Regions from separate parts of the Cellvibrio sp. PSBB006 genome, predicted to be linked through region 3. Evidence: predicted binding sites of a transcription regulator. Region 3 holds the regulator's gene; each other region holds the start of a gene.
What was found. Region 3 encodes sigma-54, which starts transcription at its own class of promoters, with help from an activator protein. Its sites were predicted from a motif close to TGGCACANNNNTTGCNNT; they were not measured.

Region 1: a site for sigma-54 is predicted at 4,761-4,778, ahead of xdhA (xanthine dehydrogenase small subunit). Genes of this name have one in related genera too.
Region 2: a site for sigma-54 is predicted at 5,018-5,035, ahead of flhA (flagellar biosynthesis protein FlhA). Genes of this name have one in related genera too.

The regions. Positions count from the first base shown of each region.
Region 1 is NZ_CP021382.1:317,064-323,379, forward strand. Features, by position in the region: gene CBR65_RS01430 (BMP family ABC transporter substrate-binding protein) at 1-591, opposite strand, end outside; gene CBR65_RS01435 (ABC transporter permease) at 1,097-2,023, opposite strand; gene CBR65_RS01440 (ABC transporter permease) at 2,035-3,129, opposite strand; gene CBR65_RS01445 (ABC transporter ATP-binding protein) at 3,119-4,654, opposite strand; gene xdhA (xanthine dehydrogenase small subunit) at 4,838-6,301, shown strand; gene xdhB (xanthine dehydrogenase molybdopterin binding subunit) at 6,294-6,316, shown strand, end outside.
Region 2 is NZ_CP021382.1:1,199,419-1,205,734, reverse strand. Features, by position in the region: gene CBR65_RS04990 (cellulase family glycosylhydrolase) at 40-1,890, opposite strand; gene CBR65_RS04985 (TetR/AcrR family transcriptional regulator) at 2,192-2,764, shown strand; gene CBR65_RS04980 (nuclear transport factor 2 family protein) at 2,795-3,271, shown strand; gene CBR65_RS04975 (family 16 glycosylhydrolase) at 3,412-4,770, opposite strand; gene flhA (flagellar biosynthesis protein FlhA) at 5,077-6,316, shown strand, end outside.
Region 3 is NZ_CP021382.1:4,871,964-4,878,279, reverse strand. Features, by position in the region: gene CBR65_RS20325 (HAD family hydrolase) at 1-320, shown strand, start outside; gene lptC (LPS export ABC transporter periplasmic protein LptC) at 332-916, shown strand; gene lptA (lipopolysaccharide transport periplasmic protein LptA) at 903-1,463, shown strand; gene lptB (LPS export ABC transporter ATP-binding protein) at 1,471-2,196, shown strand; gene CBR65_RS20305 (RNA polymerase factor sigma-54) at 2,345-3,940, shown strand; gene hpf (ribosome hibernation-promoting factor, HPF/YfiA family) at 4,068-4,358, shown strand; gene ptsN (PTS IIA-like nitrogen regulatory protein PtsN) at 4,365-4,817, shown strand; gene rapZ (RNase adapter RapZ) at 4,890-5,759, shown strand; gene CBR65_RS20285 (HPr family phosphocarrier protein) at 5,769-6,053, shown strand; gene yjgA (ribosome biogenesis factor YjgA) at 6,149-6,316, shown strand, end outside.

The DNA.
Region 1 (6,316 bases), 700 kb from region 3:
ACGCTCACGCGCCGGGTCGTGCCAGGTATTGACCCACACCACTTTCATTTTAATATCCGGATTCATCTGCTGCGCGCCGAGCATAAATGAATTGATACCGCGAATAACTTCAGGAATAGGAAATGCGCCGACGTATCCGATCACACCATCTTTGCTCATGGCGCCGGCGACCATGCCGGCGAGGTAGCGACCTTGATAATCGCGCGCCTGGTAGTTACCGACATTGGGTGCAGTTTTATAGCCGGTGGCGTGTTCAAATTTTACTTTGGGGAACATCTTACCCACTTTGATAGTGGGGTTCATGTAGCCGAAGGAGGTGGTGAATATCAGGTCGTAGCCGCGTGAGGCCATATTGCGAATGACACGCTCGGCATCGGCGCCTTCGGCGACGCTTTCGACGTAGGAGGTTTCGATTTTATCGCCGAATTCGTTGGCGACTATTTTGCGTGCTTCGTCGTGCATGTAGGTCCATCCGGCGTCGCCGATGGGGCTGACGTAGACGAAGCCGACTTTGAGTGGTTCGGCGTAGAGGACGGTGCTCCAGCTGATCAGTGTGGCGGTTGCCAGTCCGAATAAGTGACGTAGTTTCATGTTTTATTCCTCTGTAGGGAAAATAATTTCTGTATCAGTGTGGGCATAAGTTCGGTGGTTGTTATGGAGACACGCCGTGAATACATCCTTGTAGGCTCATCACCCGCATCCATGCGGGTGATGGTCTCCATAACAACCACCGAACTCATGCTGCGAGTTCAGTGTTCACTTAACTTTTTTAAAAGCAGTACAAAAAAGAAACTGAAATTTCTTGTGCTGCTATTTCAAATCAATTCTTTACGCTGCCATATCTCTAAATCTTTGGGTATTAATTTCCCAACAAGAAAGGTAACGGAAACCTAAGTATGTTGAACAACAGGTGACCAACTTTCGTGGCTTTTTAGCATTAGAATGATGCACCATCGGCCAAAGGGAATTGGGTAAAGGTTTGTGAGACTGTCGCCGGCAAGGATGCCGGCGTCAAGCCTACAGGGACGTATTCACGGCGTGTCTCACAGGCCTTTACCCAATTCCCACTCCAATCCACATTAAAAACACCAAAAAACTACCTCTGAGGATAATAAGGCTGCCCCAAAGACCGAGGCGCAAACAACCCGTTACCTTGCTTGCGACGCATCATCATCACCAACACCAAAATCGTTACCACATACGGCAACATCGCCAATAAATTGGGTGAAATTTCATAACCATAACCCTGCAACAACAAATGCAGAATACTCGCAAAACCAAATAACCAGGCGCCTAACAAAACCCGTTCCGTTCGCCAGCTGGCAAACACCACCAAGGCTAACGCAATCCAACCGCGTCCCGCGGCAATACCTTCCGACCACATAGGTGTATACACCAGAGATAAATACGCACCTGCCAGGCCCGCCATGGCGCCGCCGAATACCACGGCGGAATAGCGCACGAGCAATACTTTATAGCCGAGGGCGTGGGCGACTTCCGGGTTTTCGCCGACGGCGCGGATGATCAGACCCAAACGGGTGTAGCGCATTACGATATAAATCGCTGCGAACAACATAAATGAGAGATACACCAGCATATCCTGCGCGAACAGCGCTTTGCCGATGAGTGGTAGTTGGTGCAATAAAGGAATGTGCAGCGGTGTTAATCCAATTAACGATTGGCCCACGTAACTTGCACCGAGAAAAGCGCTTAAGCCGGTGCCGAAGATTGTCAGGGCCAAGCCGGTTGCTACCTGGTTGGAGATGAGCGTCAAGGCGATAAAGGCAAAGATGAGTGAGACCAGTGCGCCGGCTACGGCGCCGGCCAGTACGCCCCAGCCGAGGTTGCCGGCGCTGTAGGCGGCGATAAATGCGCAGGCGGCACCGACGAGGATCATGCCTTCCTGTCCCAAATTTAATACACCGGAGCGTTCCGATACCATTGCGCCCAGTGCAACAAGTAGCAGTGGAGTGCCGGTGCGCACCATGGCGAAAAGAATATTTTCGATCAAGAGTAAATCCATAACACTAAAACCTATTCACTTGTGATGGCGGTTGTTGCGCCAACTTTTTGTGTGCTGTTATTCCACACGACCCGGTAGCCAATCAATAAATCGCAGGCCAGTAAATAAAATAACAACATGCCTTGAAATAAACCGGTAATGGATTTCGGTAAACCCAATTCTATTTGTGCCATCTCGCCACCGAGGTAGGTGAGGCCCAGCAACGCGCTGGCTAATAAAATTCCCAACGGGTGCATGCGGCCCATAAACACCACGATGATCGCGGCATAACCATAGCCCAATGATAATGTGGGAATCAGTTGCCCGACCGGGCCATTAACTTCTGATATGGCGGCGACGCCGGCCATGGCACCGCTGAATAACAGCAGCAACCAGATCAACGCCGTGCTGTTGAAGCCGGCAAATTTTGCGGCGGTGCGGTTTTCGCCCATGACTCTTAATTGAAAGCCAAGCAAAGTGCGCGCGAGTATGACCCAAATGACAACCAGCATCAGTAGTGCAATAAACAGGGCGATGCTGATGCGATAACCTTCAAACACGACTGGTAGCAAGGTTTGTGTGGCAAAGAGAGCGGACTCGGGAAAATTAAAACCATCCGGGTCTTTCAGCGGGCCGTGCACACCCCACAACAATAAATTAACCGCAATGTAATTGAGCATGATGGTGGTGAGGATTTCGTTAGCCTGAAAGCGTGTGAGCAGTAAAGCGGCGATAGCGGCCCACAACATACCGGCGAGCGCACCGCTGAAGATCACCAGCGGCAGCACCCAAAAACCTTCACTGTTTGTTAACTGTAACGAGACAGCACCGCCGACAAGCGCACCGAATACGAATTGTCCCTCGGCGCCGATGTTCCAGATTTTGGCTTTGAAGCACAGGGTTAAACCAATGGCGCAGAGCAACAAAGGCGTGACTTTAACGGCGAGTTCAGACAAGCCATACAGATCGCTGACCGGTGCGATAAAAAACGTGTAAAGGCTGAGCAATGGCGGGCGGCCAAGTAGTGCGAACAACAAGGCGCCGGATAGCAGTGTCAGTACCAGCGCCAGTAGCGGCGAGAGGTACAGCATGGTGCGCGAATCCTGCAAGCGTTTTTCAATGCGCATGGTTCGCCTCCTCCTGGAAATTACCGGTCATCCACTGGCCGAGGCGTTCCAGCGGAACATCCTGTTTTTTATGGACGGGCGATAATTTCCCGCCGCAAATGGCACCGAGGCGATCAGCCAGTAAATACAATTCATCCAGATCTTCGGTGATGATCAAAATGGCGGCACCGGTATCGCGCAGTCGGATTAATTGTTGGTGAATTAAATTCGCCGCGCCTACATCGACACCCCAGGTGGGATGAAAACAGATCAACAGCTTGGGGTTCTGCATAATCTCCCGGCCGATAATAAATTTTTGCAAATTGCCACCCGACAGACTGCGGGCACTGCTCTCAACGCCGGTCGCTTTCACGTTGTAACGCGCAATAATATCTGCTGCACGCGCGCGAATGCTGTGCCAGTTTACCCAACCTTTTTGCACACCGTGCGTGACATAACCGGTGAGTAAATTATTCTCAGCCAAACTCATGGTGCTAACCGCACCGCGCCCAATTCGATCAGCGGGCACAGTACCTATACCGAGCCGCCGCCGTTGTTGTACATTCAATGACGCAATATTTTTTTCCTGAAAATACAATGTGCCACTATCGGCCACCAGCTCGCCATTAATTAAATCGACCAATTCGTCCTGACCATTGCCGGCAACGCCAGCGAGCCCGACTATTTCGCCAGCGTGTAATGACAAATCAATATCATGTAAGTGAATGCCAAACGTGTCCTGCGGTTTTACCGCAATGTTTTGCATAACAAATACAGGTGAACCGGCGGTGCCTGGCGGCATGGATTCCTGCAACTCAAGTTCATCACCCAACATCAGGCGGGCCATGTCTTTCGCGGAGGTTTCGCGGGGGACGCAAGAGCCGGTCACCTTGCCGCCGCGCAATATGGTCGCGCGATCGCAAAGCGCGTTAACTTCGTGCAATTTGTGCGAGATAAACAAAATGCTGCACCCTTTACGGGCAAGTTTTTTCAGTACAGCAATCAATTGTTCGACTTCCGGCGGCGTCAACACTGCGGTCGGTTCATCAAGGATCAACAGCTGGATGTCTTGCAATAAGCAGCGAATAATCTCCACCCGTTGTTGCTCGCCTACCGATAAAGTATGCACTTCGCGATCAGGATTAATCGCCAGGCCATACTCTTCACCCACCGCGATAATTCGTTCGCGCAGCTTTGCCAAGGTGCCGTATTCCGCTGGCGTCAGATACAAAGCGATATTTTCGGTAACAGTCAGTGTTTCGAAGAGTGAGAAGTGTTGAAACACCATACCCATACCCAACTGGCGTGCGTGAGCCGGACCGGTAATCGCCACCTCTTTATCGTTCCACATCATCTGCCCGGAATCGGGTTTAACCACCCCGTAGATAATCTTCATCAGGGTACTTTTGCCAGCACCGTTTTCGCCGAGCAGGGCATGAATTTCTCCAGGCGCCACCTTCAGGCTCACCGCATTATTGGCGATACAGCCTGGGTAGGCCTTGGTGACGGACAGCAGCTCCAATCGTGTATTGTTTTTCTCTGACATAAACCTGACTAACTGGACAAAAAAGATAGGATTGGTATAGCAATATATATGCCACGGCCTAAATGCCACCTGGCCTGGCAAATTCTTTCCCAAAAAATTGTCTATTTGGCCAGACTTTTGCTTTGCTTGATAAGAAGTCGAATTTATTAAGGTGATGCTGATGGTCAGATCGGAGGAAACCCCGTGCAGTTTGTCGTAAACAATATCCCCGTCACTATCGAATCGGTAGCAACGGATATGACGCTGCTGCGCTATCTGCGCAGCGAGCAAAACCTGACCGGAACCAAAGAAGGTTGCGCGTCAGGGGATTGCGGTGCCTGCACGGTTCTGGTCGGCAGTGAAGGTCCTGATGGCCGGGTTTATCGCGCCGTCAACAGCTGTATTTGCCCGCTCGGAAGCTTGAACGGTAAGCATGTTGTCACGGTAGAAGGGCTGGGCAATGAAGGACAGTTACATCCCGTGCAAGAAGCGATGGTGCAATGTCACGGTTCCCAATGTGGGTTCTGTACGCCCGGCTTTGTGATGTCACTGGCAGGTTTACAGCTGAACAGTGATGCATTGAGCGCGCAACCTGTTGAAGAACAGCGTCACGCGGTTATTGATGCAATTTCAGGCAACCTCTGCCGCTGCACCGGCTATCGGCCGATTATTGATGCGGGAATCCAGTCCCTTAAAAAACCTGCCCAAATGATCAATATTGTGCAGGAGTGGAAGGCGGATGCACCTTTAGCGGGCAATCCGGTCTTGAAAGAAGTTGACTGTTTTTATGCTCAGCCGTCCGATGAAGCAGAACTCCAGGCATTGTTAAGACAATGCCCTGATGCCCGTCTGGTCGCCGGCGGCACGGATCTGATGCTGGAGGTAACGCAACTCTATAAGACGCTGCCGCAATTAATCGATCTTAATAACGTGTCCGGTTTGAATACCGTCACTGTGCAAAGCGATTATGTAGAGATAGGCGCTGCTGCTACCTATACCGAGGTTGAGCACCAGCTGCGCGACATATCGCCGATGTTTGTACGATTACTCAGCCGTCTGGGTTCGCGCCAAATTCGCAATCGCGGCACGCTCGGCGGCAATATCTGTAATGCGTCACCCATCGCCGACACGCCGCCTTATCTGTTAGTACTGGAGGCAGAATTGATCATCGGTAACGCAGCCGGAGATTATCGCAGCGAGTCCGTGAATCATTTTTATAGTGCCTATAAACAAACGACCCTGGTTGCCGGTGAATACCTCGCAAAAATTCGCATCAAACGCAGCGCATTGGGTGATGCCATCAGGCTTTACAAAATCAGTAAACGCTATGAAGACGATATCTCGGCAGTGATGGGCGCCTTTTTGCTCGATGACCAACAACAACTGCGTATTGCATTTGGTGGTATGGCTGCAATTCCCAAGCGTGGCTACGCCACGGAAAAATTTCTTAATCAAACGACCTGGCAACGCGATGGGCAGGTTTTATCGCAAACGCTTGAGCAGGCCTGCGATATATTGCGCAGCGAATTCTCGCCCATGAGCGATGTACGCGCCTCCGCCGATTACCGTATGGCCATGGCGTGCAACTTGATGAAGAAAGCCTGCTATGAATTCATCGCACAGATGAATGGCCAGTCTGCAACAGAGGGGGTGTTTGATCATGCGTAAACTGATCGAGCCGCT
Region 2 (6,316 bases), 1.6 Mb from region 3:
CTCCATAAGGAGCAGCCAAAGCCATAAGGCTAACAAGAATTAATTCAGACGGGTGATGCGCAACCAGTTCAGGTTCCAGCCACCGTTGTTAACGTAAATACCAAAGCGATGCGTGCCGGCATTGAGGGTCACCTGATGCGAGATGGTGGTCCAGTTCTGCCAGCCACCGGTAGACGGAATGGTGAGGCTGCCATAAGACGGTGAGCCGCCCGCTTCTTCAAAGATTAATTGACCTCCACCGGTCGGACTGGCTACCCGATACTCAATACGATACAGGCCGGTTTGTGCGACATTGATGGTGTGATTGGTGTAAGACAACCAATCTCCCGCATCAAGCCAGCCTACATTGGCACCGCCGCCAGTATCGCTGGTCATTTCTGTCTGCACACCGCTCATGACCGCAAAGTCTTCGGCCTGAATGGTAGTTGCACCTGCGCTGCTGCTCGATGAGGAAGAGCTGCTGCTGGCGGCGCTTTCGATGCGAAGCCAATTGACGTTGAAACCGCCGCTTCTGGCGCTCAGTGCAATGCGCTGCGTTCCTGCCGACAGTTGCACCACATGTGAAATGGTTTGCCAGTTTTGCCAGCCTCCTGTCGAGGCAATCGCAATGTCACCAAATGTCGGTGTGCCGCCGGCCTGTTCGAGTCCTATCACACCACCCCCATTCAAACTGGCAACACGATAGCTCACCCGATAACTGCCAGTGGCCGGCACAGTAACGGCGTAGGTCATCCAATCACCATTATCGATGTAACCCACATTCTGCCCACCATTGGTATCACTGGTGTTTTCCAGCTGAATGCCCGACATCTCACAGAAGTTTTCCGCCTGGATCGTCGCTGGCACTGCCTGACTGTTACAGGTGGGCGGTGTGGGACCCTGCCAGTTCTGAATGATCGATTTGCTCAGAGCGCCGGAAGCGGTGAGTTGTGAGCTGACCCATCCGCCAGTACCGCTGGCGCCCGGCACCAACGCCGATGCGCCTTCCGCTTTGTCGTTGATCGACCAGTTCGCATGGCTGATATGGTTATTGCGCAAAAACTCCATCCAGGCATTGGTTTCGCTCAAGGCCACACCGCCGTCGCCATTGGCATTGACGGAGCCCCACTCGGTCACGAACAACGCAATACCGCTATTCAGGGCGGACTGCGCTTTGTCACGTAGGTATTGCCCATGAGTACCGGCGTAAAAGTGCAAGGTATAGGCGATGTTATTGCCGTTGATACGGTCGTTGGCCGCCTGGTCTACATCCTGCGACCAGGTGGGTGTACCGACGATAATCAGGTTGTCTGGGTCCACGGCGCGAATGGCATTGATCACGGCAGTGGCGTACGGCTTGATCACACCACTCCAGGAAACCTGCAACGGCTCGTTATAGACTTCATAGATCACGTGATTGTGATGGCCATAGGTTTGTGCCATCTCACGAAAAAAGGCGACGGCCTGATCGCGATACTGTTCCGCATGATGGGAATGCCAGTCGATGATGACGTACATATCATTGGCAATAGCCGCGTCTACCACTGCGCGAACCTTGGCTTTGTTACCCACCGGATCTTCGATATAACCACCGGGATCTTCCACACCCATGGCGGCCCGGACAAGTCGCGAATTCCAGTCATTCTTCAGCCAACTGACAGCACTGGCGTTGTAATACTTTTCGCCGCCCCAGCCGTTGTTACTCCAGAAGAGGCTATTACCAGCGAGACTGCCCGGCTGGCCGCCGATCAGGATGCGATTGCCCTCGACCGATAAGGGCTGCACATCGGCATAGGTTGGCGTTGCGATAAAAAACAGAACAGCGGTGAAGAGGGCAGAAACGAGCGTCAACGAACGGCAAAAAAGAGTTGGAACGCTGACCGATACGTTTGTGATGACGTTTTTATTCATATTGTGATTACCTGTTGTGATGACCTAAAAGGCTTGAGATAACACTCACACCGCCTTTGAATTATCAGAGGTTAGCGGCGCGGACCTGCACAGCCACCCTTCGGTTTTTTATAACAGCATCTGAGTGGGTGTGGCTGCTGGAACCAGTATTCCGACCCCCGCAATTGCCGCCACCTACTTTCAGCACAAGCAGAAAATGGGAATGTATTAATTCATGCATGACTGGATTTGGTCAGCTTTCCAAGCCCATATCGCCAATAATGCAGCGCATCGTTGACACAGGTAGAATGATCGTTCTACCATGCGACCCATGAATGCAGCTTCTACTAATCCGACTATCGAACACTTGCTGGCAGTGACTGAATCGCTCGTCTATAGCGGCGGTATTTGTGCCACCGGCATGGATTTAATTGTCACGACCTCAGGCGTATCACGAAAAACCATCTACAAACACTTCGGTAGCAAAGACGGGTTGATCGCCGAGGCCCTGCGGCGCCGGGATGAGCGATGGATGAAGTGGTTCAGTGAAAACACGCAGCAGGTTTCCGAACCCAAAGAGCGGTTGCTGCACATGTTCACAGTAATGAGCCAATGGTTTCTGACACCGGGCTTTCGCGGCTGTGCCTTTATCAATGCGGCGGGGGAGATTGGCGATCCAGACGACCCCATTCGCCAGGTTGCCCGTGAGCACAAGTTGAAACTGTTGCAGTTCGTCGAGCAACTGGTGCAGGGCTACACCCCAAAAAATGTCCGTGAGCTGGCGGAACAATTACTGATATTAATTGACGGCGCCATCACCCTGGCGCTGGTCGTGGGCGACACCCAGTCGGCGGTGCGTGCAAGCCAGATAGCTCGAACACTGCTTGAGAAATAATGGTTTTATAAATGCGTTGAGGAGAATGCTATGTCCGTTACCGAAACTCGCCCACCTTTGCCTCCCTTTACTCGCGAGAGTGCTATTGAAAAAATCCGCTTGGCGGAAGATGGTTGGAATAGTCGCGATGCAGAGCGAGTGGCCAAGGCATACAGCCTGGATACCCGCTGGCGCAATCGCGCGGAGTTTGTCAGCAATCGCGAAGAAGCACGTCAGTTTCTGGAGCGCAAATGGCGCAAGGAACTGGACTATCGTTTGATCAAAGAGTTGTGGGCATTTACCGATAATCGGATTGCGGTGCGTTATGCCTATGAATGGCATGATGATTCAGGTAACTGGTTTCGCTCTTATGGGAACGAGAATTGGGAGTTCAATGAGGAAGGGTTGATGACGAATCGTTTTTCATCGATCAATGATCTGCCGATTGCAGAGTCGGAGCGCAAGTTTCATTGGCCGCTGGGAAGGCGTCCTGATGAGCATCCAGGGTTGTCGGAATTGGGATTGTAGAATCAGTAGATGGATTGGCGCTTCGAAGACGTTTGCTTTCAGGGCCAGGTTTTGAAAACGCATGCTACGTCCTTGTAGCTCCCTGACCCCTTGGGAATGTTTGTGGGGGTCAGGTGACAGAAGTCTGCTGTTTACGGGGGTTACCAGTTAGTCAATGGGTGTGAGTTCAGTGAATAAATCCTTACCCAATCATATTGTGTCTTCATGGGGTATACATTACCCGCCTTATTACCACCAAATACATTCTGAATGCCGTCGTTAGGAATCCAGAAATTCATCATCAGTTCGGTTAAATCATTGGGGACGGGGGTGTACATGACTTGCGGCGCAACACACGAGGGGTTGCAGTCCAGCCAATCCTGATTGAGTGTTTTTACCAGCGTGCCATCGACAAACCACTTAATGCCAGTTGGCGTCCACTCGATGGCGTACACGCGCCATTGATCAGCAGGGGCGATGTCAATCTTATGCTCCCAAGCGCCCCATTGGCGGGTGCCATTCCAGTCGGCGACATTCACACCATAAATCAGGTTGGCCTGGAATTTATCGGGGCGGCCGCCCTCAAGCTCAACATCAATCTCTTCCCACTCGCGGGGTGAGCCTTCATGCTTGTAAGTAAAGAGTGAGGAGACATAACCCGTAGCAACCGTTCTGGAAGGCGCCTTCATGCGGGTTTCTATACGGCCGTATTTGATGCGCTTACTGGTCACGGTGCGTAATTCACCGCAAGAGTAGTTGTAAGGGGCTTTCTCTGCCTGGTGGTCGTAAGAATAGCTGCCAGGCACATACTCGTTACGCACAACCAGTTCCAGATTGCCGTTAACCACTTGCACGCCCTGAGGCTGGAAGCGGCATATGGATTCGTTACCAACGGCACCATCGCCTTTTTTCCAGATAGCGGCATTGAAATAATCAAAACGCTCATCCAATTTCAAGGTGTAGCCAGGGTAAACGCCGGTGTAACCACTGTATGCCGTGGGTAAATTAGAGTTGGCTGCCACTTCAATCCAGTTAAAGTTCCAATTCGATGATTTTGAAAAAACGCCAAGGTTGTAGGTGCCCGCATTGAGGGTCACAGTTTTGGTGACCGTCGTCCACTGAGTCCAATTGCCCGCAGCAGGTATCACCATATCGCCCAACTGAATGGCTCCGCCGTTCAGGTCAACTGATGCCGTTGCCCCAGTGGGGCTGACGACACGCATTTTGATGGTGTAGCTGCCATTAGAAGGAATCACTAGATTGGGATAAACCAACCATTCATTTGTATCAATCCAGCCAACGTTGTAAGTGCCACCGGCAGGGTCGTTGGTATATTCAATATCGACATTATCGGAGCGATATTGACCGCCCGCGTTGCCTGTCGTTGTGTCGTAGTAATAACTGTAATCTTCCGCTTGAAATACAACGGCGTAGGATTGCAAAGCAAATAGCCCTGCAAACCCTGAGACAAAAAGCTGATGCCAAAACCGTTTGGTAAAGGATGAGAATATGTTGAGCATAATTATTATCCTGTCTGATGTAGTAGTGATCTTCTCAGGCTCATGAACCGCAGCCCTCGAAACAGGCCACGTAACATCATCATAGGTTGATTTTGACGAACACATCGTCGCACTTTTCTTCCTTTTGGAAACTGGGACTAAGTGTTTTGGCTTGAAATGGCTAACTAGTGGTGAGATTCGTTATAAGAGGGCGGTTTCGGCTATAAAAATAGTGTTTTAGTGCGAGGGCTATTTCACTTTTCAACATCGGTACGCTTTTTGCGATAGAGCCCCCAAAGGCCCTTAACCGTCAAGAATCCGTACACTATGGCATTTCCTTCTCTCACTCAACTGCGTAACACCGACCGTAAAGCGGCATGGGGTCAATTGCGTGGGTTGGGGCGTGGCAGCTTGGGTGTTCCTATCCTGCTGCTGATGTTGCTGGCCATGATCATCCTGCCCATGCCGGCCTTCCTGCTGGATTCTTTCTTCACTTTCAACATCGCGCTGTCCATTGTCGTGTTGATGGTGACCATCTATGCCTTGCGCCCGCTGGATTTTGCGGCGTTTCCCACGATTTTGCTGGTGGCGACCTTGTTGCGTCTGTCATTGAACGTGGCATCTACCCGGGTGATTCTGTTGAAGGGGCAGGAGGGTGGTGATGCGGCGGGGAAGGTGATTCAGGCGTTTGGCGAGGTAGTGATCGGCGGTAATTACGCCGTGGGTATTGTGGTGTTCCTGATCCTGATGATCATCAACTTTGTGGTGGTGACCAAGGGCGCCGGGCGGATTTCCGAGGTGAGTGCACGGTTTACCCTGGATGCGATGCCCGGTAAGCAGATGGCGATTGACGCGGATTTGAATGCGGGCCTGATTGATCAGGATGAGGCGCGCACGCGCCGTAAGGACGTCGCGTCAGAGGCGGATTTTTATGGCGCAATGGACGGTGCGAGCAAGTTTGTGCGCGGTGATGCCATCGCGGGTATTTTGATCATGGTGATCACCATCATCGGTGGTTTGGCAATCGGCATGATTCAGCATGATCTGGAGTTCAGCCGGGCGATGGAGATTTATGTGCTGCTGACCATTGGTGATGGTCTGGTGGCTCAAATTCCGTCGCTGTTGTTATCGGTTGCGGCGGCAATTCTGGTTACCCGCGTTAACACCGCCGAAGACATGGGCGCACAGATTACCGGCCAGATGTTCGCGTCACCCAAGGCGTTGGCCATCGCCGCCGCGATCCTGTTTTTGATGGGGTCTATCCCCGGTATGCCGCACATTGCCTTTATGGGGTTAGGGTTGCTGGCGGGGGGCTTGGCGTATTTCATCCATTGGAAGCGCCAGCAACCGACACCGGTAGAAGATAACGCTTTTATTCCCTCCGGCGCCCGTTTGGCCGGGGATGCTGGTAAAGCGCCAGCGACTGGCGGTGCGGCTCCGGCATCGGCACCGCGTCCGGTGGCCTCTCTGCCATCCTCGGCAGAACCGGCAGAAGTAGGTTGGGACGATGTACAGCCGGTGGATGTAATCGGCCTCGAAGTCGGCTATCGCCTGATTCCCATGGTGG
Region 3 (6,316 bases):
GGGCGAAGGACCTCGGCATTGAATTGTTAATCCAGGGACGTGAAGATAAATGGGCTGCATTACAGGAAAATCTGGACAACAGCATTTCTCTGGAAGAGATCGCTTTTATGGGGGATGACTGGCCGGACCTCAGCGTCATGAGTCGTGTCGGTCTGGCACTGACCGTCCCCAATGCCCATCTGAGCGTGGCCGATCGCGCCCATTGGCAAAGCCGGTTTCACGGTGGCCAGGGCGCCGTGCGCGAGGCGTGCGATTTGATTATGCAAGCGCAGGGTACTTTTGACTCTGCGCTCGCCCATTATCTACCAACCCATCACTGACGGATCAACTCATGTCACGCATTCCGTTGCCCTGGATTGTTGTTTCATTGCTAGTGATTGGCCTGGTAGCTTTCTGGGATAAATCGCCCACCGAATTATTGGGCGAGGATGTCGTCAGAAGCGCCAACTTTCCGCAAGCCTATATGACCGATATCAAACTGCGCGAATACGATGCCGACGGCAACTTGCGCAATATCCTGACAACTGACACGGCTGAACACTTTCAGATCAACCCGGCCCGGCCCGGCCCGAAGGATTACACCATGCTGAGCCAACCACGGATGTTATTTAGTGAAAACGCTGATATTGCGCCCTGGCATCTCACCGCCAACGAAGGAAAGATTGATCAGAACGGCCAGTTGGTCACCCTGTTTAACGATGTGCGCGTCTACCAGCAATCGGCCAATGAAGGTTTGCTAGAGTTGCTGACCAGCGAATTGCGCATCAAAGCCAGCCAGCAATACGCCGAAACTGATAAAGCTGTTAAGATGCGCGCCCAACAAGGCCACCTCGACACGCTGGGCATGAAAGCTTACTTGGGTGAGGACCGCATCGAGTTACTTTCCAGGGTCCGAGGGACATATGAACCTCAATAACAATGTCAGATTTTCTATGATGGCGTGCAAACCGCTTGTATCATTTTTACTCCTGTTACTGTGCGCCCTGTGGCTGACGACACCCGTTCATGCCCTCCCCAGCGACAAAGAACAACCCATCCATATTTCCGCCAATAGCGCGCAACTGGATCGCAAAAAGCGCACCGCTACCTACAGCGGTGACGTGAGATTAAAGCAAGGCACCCTGGAAATCAGTGCCGATCAGATCACCATCCATACCAACAGCAACGACGAAGTTGAGAAGATGGAAGCCCGCGGTAAGCCTGCACGCTACCAGCAAAAACCGGCAGAGAACCAGGCAACTATTACAGCGCAGGCCAACAGCATTCGCTATACCTTAACCAATGAACAGTTGTTACTTCTGGAGAATGCATTTCTGGAACAGGAAAATGGCGCATCGATTAGTGGTAACCGCATTGATTACGACATCCGCAAAGAGATCATGAAGGCAGCGGGCAAGAAGGATGCACAGCAACCACAGCGCATCGAAATCGTTATCCCGCCACAAACCATCAATCAAGATTGAGTCGACCATGCCGACCCTGCAAGCCCAACATCTCGCCAAGAGTTATAAAAGCCGTAAAGTTGTCATTGACGTGTCAATCGCCGTGACCAGCGGTACGATTGTGGGCCTGCTCGGCCCCAACGGCGCAGGCAAAACCACCTGTTTTTATATGATTGCCGGCCTTGTCGGTGCCGATGAAGGGCGAATATTACTCGACGGCAAAGACCTGACTCATCTGCCTATCCATGGCCGTGCCCGGGCGGGTATCGGTTATCTACCCCAGGAAGCTTCCGTTTTTCGCAAGCTGACCGTGGCAGATAACATCATGGCGATCCTTGAAACCCGCAAGGATCTCAACCGCAAGCAGCGCCACGCAAAACTCGACTCACTACTGCAGGAATTCCATATCACCCATATCCGCGACAGTTTGGGTATGTCGCTCTCCGGTGGTGAGCGGCGGCGGGTAGAAATTGCCCGAGCGCTGGCGACAGAGCCGCAGTTCATTCTCCTTGATGAGCCCTTCGCCGGCGTTGACCCCATTTCAGTGAACGACATTAAACAAATTGTGCGTCACCTCAAGGATCGCGGCATCGGCGTGCTCATTACTGACCACAATGTGCGCGAGACACTGGATATTTGTGAGACAGCCTATATCGTCAGCGAAGGCCATATCATCGCCGAGGGCGATGCAGAAACGGTACTGAGTAACAACAAGGTCCGCGAAGTCTATCTGGGCGAAAACTTCCGCCTGTAACCTCAGGTGCGTTCCGACAAATCACTTGACAAGCCACTAAATTTGTATAACAGGCACAAAGATTGCTAGGTGTTATTGCCTGCAAGACAAAGGCTGTCTAAACTCCACCTGAACAACATCATTTCTTTGGGGTTTAGTTCTACTTACGATGAAGCAGTCTCTACAGCTAAAACTCGGCCAGCAACTGACCATGACGCCCCAATTGCAACAGGCTATTCGTCTGCTGCAATTGTCGACCCTGGATTTGCAGCAGGAGATCCAGGAAGCTCTGGATTCCAACCCGATGCTAGAGGTCGAAGAGGGTTACGACAGCCACTCGCCTGCCGACAGCGGTGAAGGGGAAGACAGTGATTATCCCCGCCAGCAAGAAGTTGCTGCAGATGCCAATGGCGCAGATCTCGATTCGGGCTTTAACGATAAGGACACCTTTGCTGACAAGGAAAGCTACGCAGAAACTACCTATAACGAGACCGAAAGCTTTTCTGATACCGATAATTACGGGGACAGCGAACCCAATACCGAATGGAACGAATCCATCCCCAGTGAGTTACCGGTAGATACCAGTTGGGACGATGTCTATCAGTCCTCCCACACCAGCAGTTCATCCTCTTATGATGGCGAAGACAACGACTTTGACAGCCGGCGCGCCGTTACCGATTCCCTCTACGATCACCTGATGTGGCAGCTCAACCTGACCCCCATGTCAGACCAGGACCGGATCATCGCCATGGCAATCATCGATGCGGTCGATCCCAGTGGCATGCTATCCGTGAGCCTGGCCGATATCTACGAAGGCCTGATCACCGAACTGGATGAACTGGAACTGGATGAAGTCGTTGCCGTACAGCACCGTTTACAACAATTTGACCCCTGCGGCGTGTGCAGCCAAAACCTGTCGGAATGTCTGCTGGTGCAATTGCAACAATTCGCCCCGACCACGCCCTTTCTTGAACCTGCCAAGCTGATCGTCAAGCAGTATCTACCCTTGTTAGGCAGCCGCGATTATCGCCAGTTAATGCGCCGCACCAAGCTCAAAGAGAGCGAGTTAGGCCAGGCCGTGGCATTGATCCAGAGTCTGAACCCTCGCCCCGGCGATATGATTGCTTCCGGTGACACAGAGTATGTTGTGCCGGATGTGTTTGTGGAAAAGCGTGATGGCCGCTGGATGGTGGAATTAAATCCGGATATCGCCCCGCGCCTGAGAATCAATTCGGATTACGCCTCCATGGTGAAGCGGGCTGATTCGAGCAGCGATAACACCTTCCTCAAGGACAATCTGCAAGAAGCCCGCTGGTTCCTCAAAAGTTTACAGAGCCGCAACGAAACCCTGTTGAAAGTTGCCAGCTGTATTGTGGAAAAACAGCGGGGCTTCCTGGAGTACGGCGCCGAGGCAATGAAGCCACTGGTACTGCACGACATCGCCGAAATCGTAGATATGCATGAATCCACTATCTCGCGGGTGACCACCCAAAAGTACATGCATACCCCACAGGGAATTTTTGAACTTAAATATTTCTTTTCCAGTCATGTGAGTACAGACAGCGGCGGCGAATGCTCCTCTACGGCAATTCGCGCCATCATCAAGAAACTGGTGAGTGCGGAAAATCCAAAGAAACCCCTGAGCGACAGCAAGATCACTGAGCTGTTATCTGAGCAAGGCATCCAGGTAGCGCGTCGCACCATTGCCAAATACCGGGAATCACTCAATATCCCGCCGTCTAATGAGCGTAAAAGTTTACTATGACATCCTTTTTCTCCACTGCTAGGCTGATGAATACCCGGATGTGCAGAACACGTTCTACCACTATGCAGAATCAATAATCGTGCCGTCAGGCAAGATTGAGTAACTGTCATAACGAAGAGGAAGTACTATGCAAATTACTATTAGCGGTCACCACCTGGAAGTTACCGACGCCCTCAAGGATTACGTCAACAATAAACTTGAAAGACTCAATAACCATCACGACCGCATTACCAATACTCACGTGATTCTCTCGGTAGACAAGCTGGAGCAAAAAGCGGAAGCCACCGTGCACGTAAGCGGCAAGGATTTATTTGCCGATGCGACATCAGAAGATCTCTATGCCGCTATTGACCTGCTGACCGACAAGCTCGATCGGCAATTGATTAAACACAAAGAAAAAATGCGCAGCCATCGTTAATACATTATGCAAATACAATCTCTTCTCACCCAAGGTCGCACCCTGTGCGATATCGAAGGTGTCAGCAAAAAGCGTGTGCTGGAAATTCTTGCCAACACCATCGCTCAGGATATTCCCGCCATTGATGCCGACGACTTGTTTCGTCGGCTAATTGCGCGGGAACGACTTGGCTCCACCGGCATCGGCCACGGCATTGCTATCCCGCACTGCCGAGTGGAAAACTACGATGGTGTCATCGGCGCCCTGATCACACTGAATCAGCCGATTGACTTTGATTCGATTGATTCCGAGCCCGTGGATATTTTGTTTGCCATGCTGGTACCGGAAAATGCCCACGGCGAACATCTGCAAAATTTGGCAGCCTTGGCTGGCGCTCTCAACGACAGTGGCTTTCGCGAACGTCTACGTAGCGCGGAGAGTGATGCAGCCTTGTATGAGATAGCTGTCAGCAAAGATTGATTGGCGATCTTGGGAAAACACAAGCCCGGCACTCTCGGCGCATTGATGAATGAATCACAGGAATACACGCCCATGCATTTAGTGATTGTGAGTGGATTATCCGGCTCGGGTAAGAGTACTGCACTGCATGTTCTGGAAGATGTCGGCTTCAACTGTATCGACAATCTTCCCGTGAGCCTGCTGCCGGCGCTGGTGGCACAAATCCAGATTCACAAGGACGACACCCAGAAATTTGCCATCGGTATTGATGTGCGCAACGCGTGGCAGGATCTCAACATTTTCCCGATGATGATTGAGACGCTGAAGGAAGCCCATGTGCCATTTCGCGTACTGTTTCTCGACGCGCAACCCTCGGTGTTGATTCAGCGCTTCAGTGAAACCCGGCGCAAACACCCATTGAGCGATACCAATACCAATCTGGAAGAAGCGATTACCGAAGAACAAAACCTGTTGGAACCGATTCGCGATGCAGCGGACCTGGTGCTGGATACCAGCCATCTGAACCTGCACGAATTGCGCGATCTGGTGAAGGAACGAGTCGTTGGCCGTAGCGAATCCAACATGGCGATCCTGTTTGAATCTTTCGGTTTTAAACATGGTATCCCGGTAAACGCCGACCTTGTATTTGATGCACGCTGCCTGCCTAATCCCCATTGGAAACACAATCTGCGACCGCTAACCGGTAAAGATCAGGACGTGATTGATTTTCTTGAAGAACAGGATTCGGTTGAGGAAATGTACGAAGACATCGAGCGTTACCTCACCCGCTGGCTGCCGCGTTACCAAGCTAACAATCGCAGCTATATCACTATCGCCATCGGTTGTACCGGCGGGCAGCATCGCTCGGTTTATCTGAGCGAGCGTTTGCAAAAACATTTCAACCGGTTTTATAACGATGTACAGGTCAGGCACCGTGACATCAATAAACACAAGAAAGCGTGATGTCTTTTTATGCTCATCGAACGAGTAACTATCATCAACAAACGCGGCTTGCATGCCCGTGCGGCCGCCAAGCTGGTAACCACAGCAACGCCGTTCACGGCGCGTATCCAGGTACGCGTTGCCTCGGCAACCTGTGAAAACCACTGGGTCGATGCCAAAAGCGTTATGTCATTGATGCTCCTGGCTGCTACCCAGGGTACCGACATTGAGGTTCAAGTCGATGGCCACGATGAAGCCTGTGCGATGGAAGCCATCCTTAACCTGATCACCCAACGTTTCGAGGAAGATGAATAAGTGCCGGCAAACCACCGCAGATTCCAGTTGTTATTTGCCTGACTTTTACCTAACCTAGCCGCCCTTTTACATACCCATCGCAGATTGGCAACACCATGGTTTATTCATACGACGACATCAACCCCGACGACTACATCCGCAGCAAGTCACAAGCCAAGCGCGAGATGACAGCACTTCAGGAACTGGGCGAGAAGCTGGTGGAGTTGAATGATAACCAGTTGGCCCAGATACCCATCGAGCCCAAGTTGATGGAAGCCATCCAT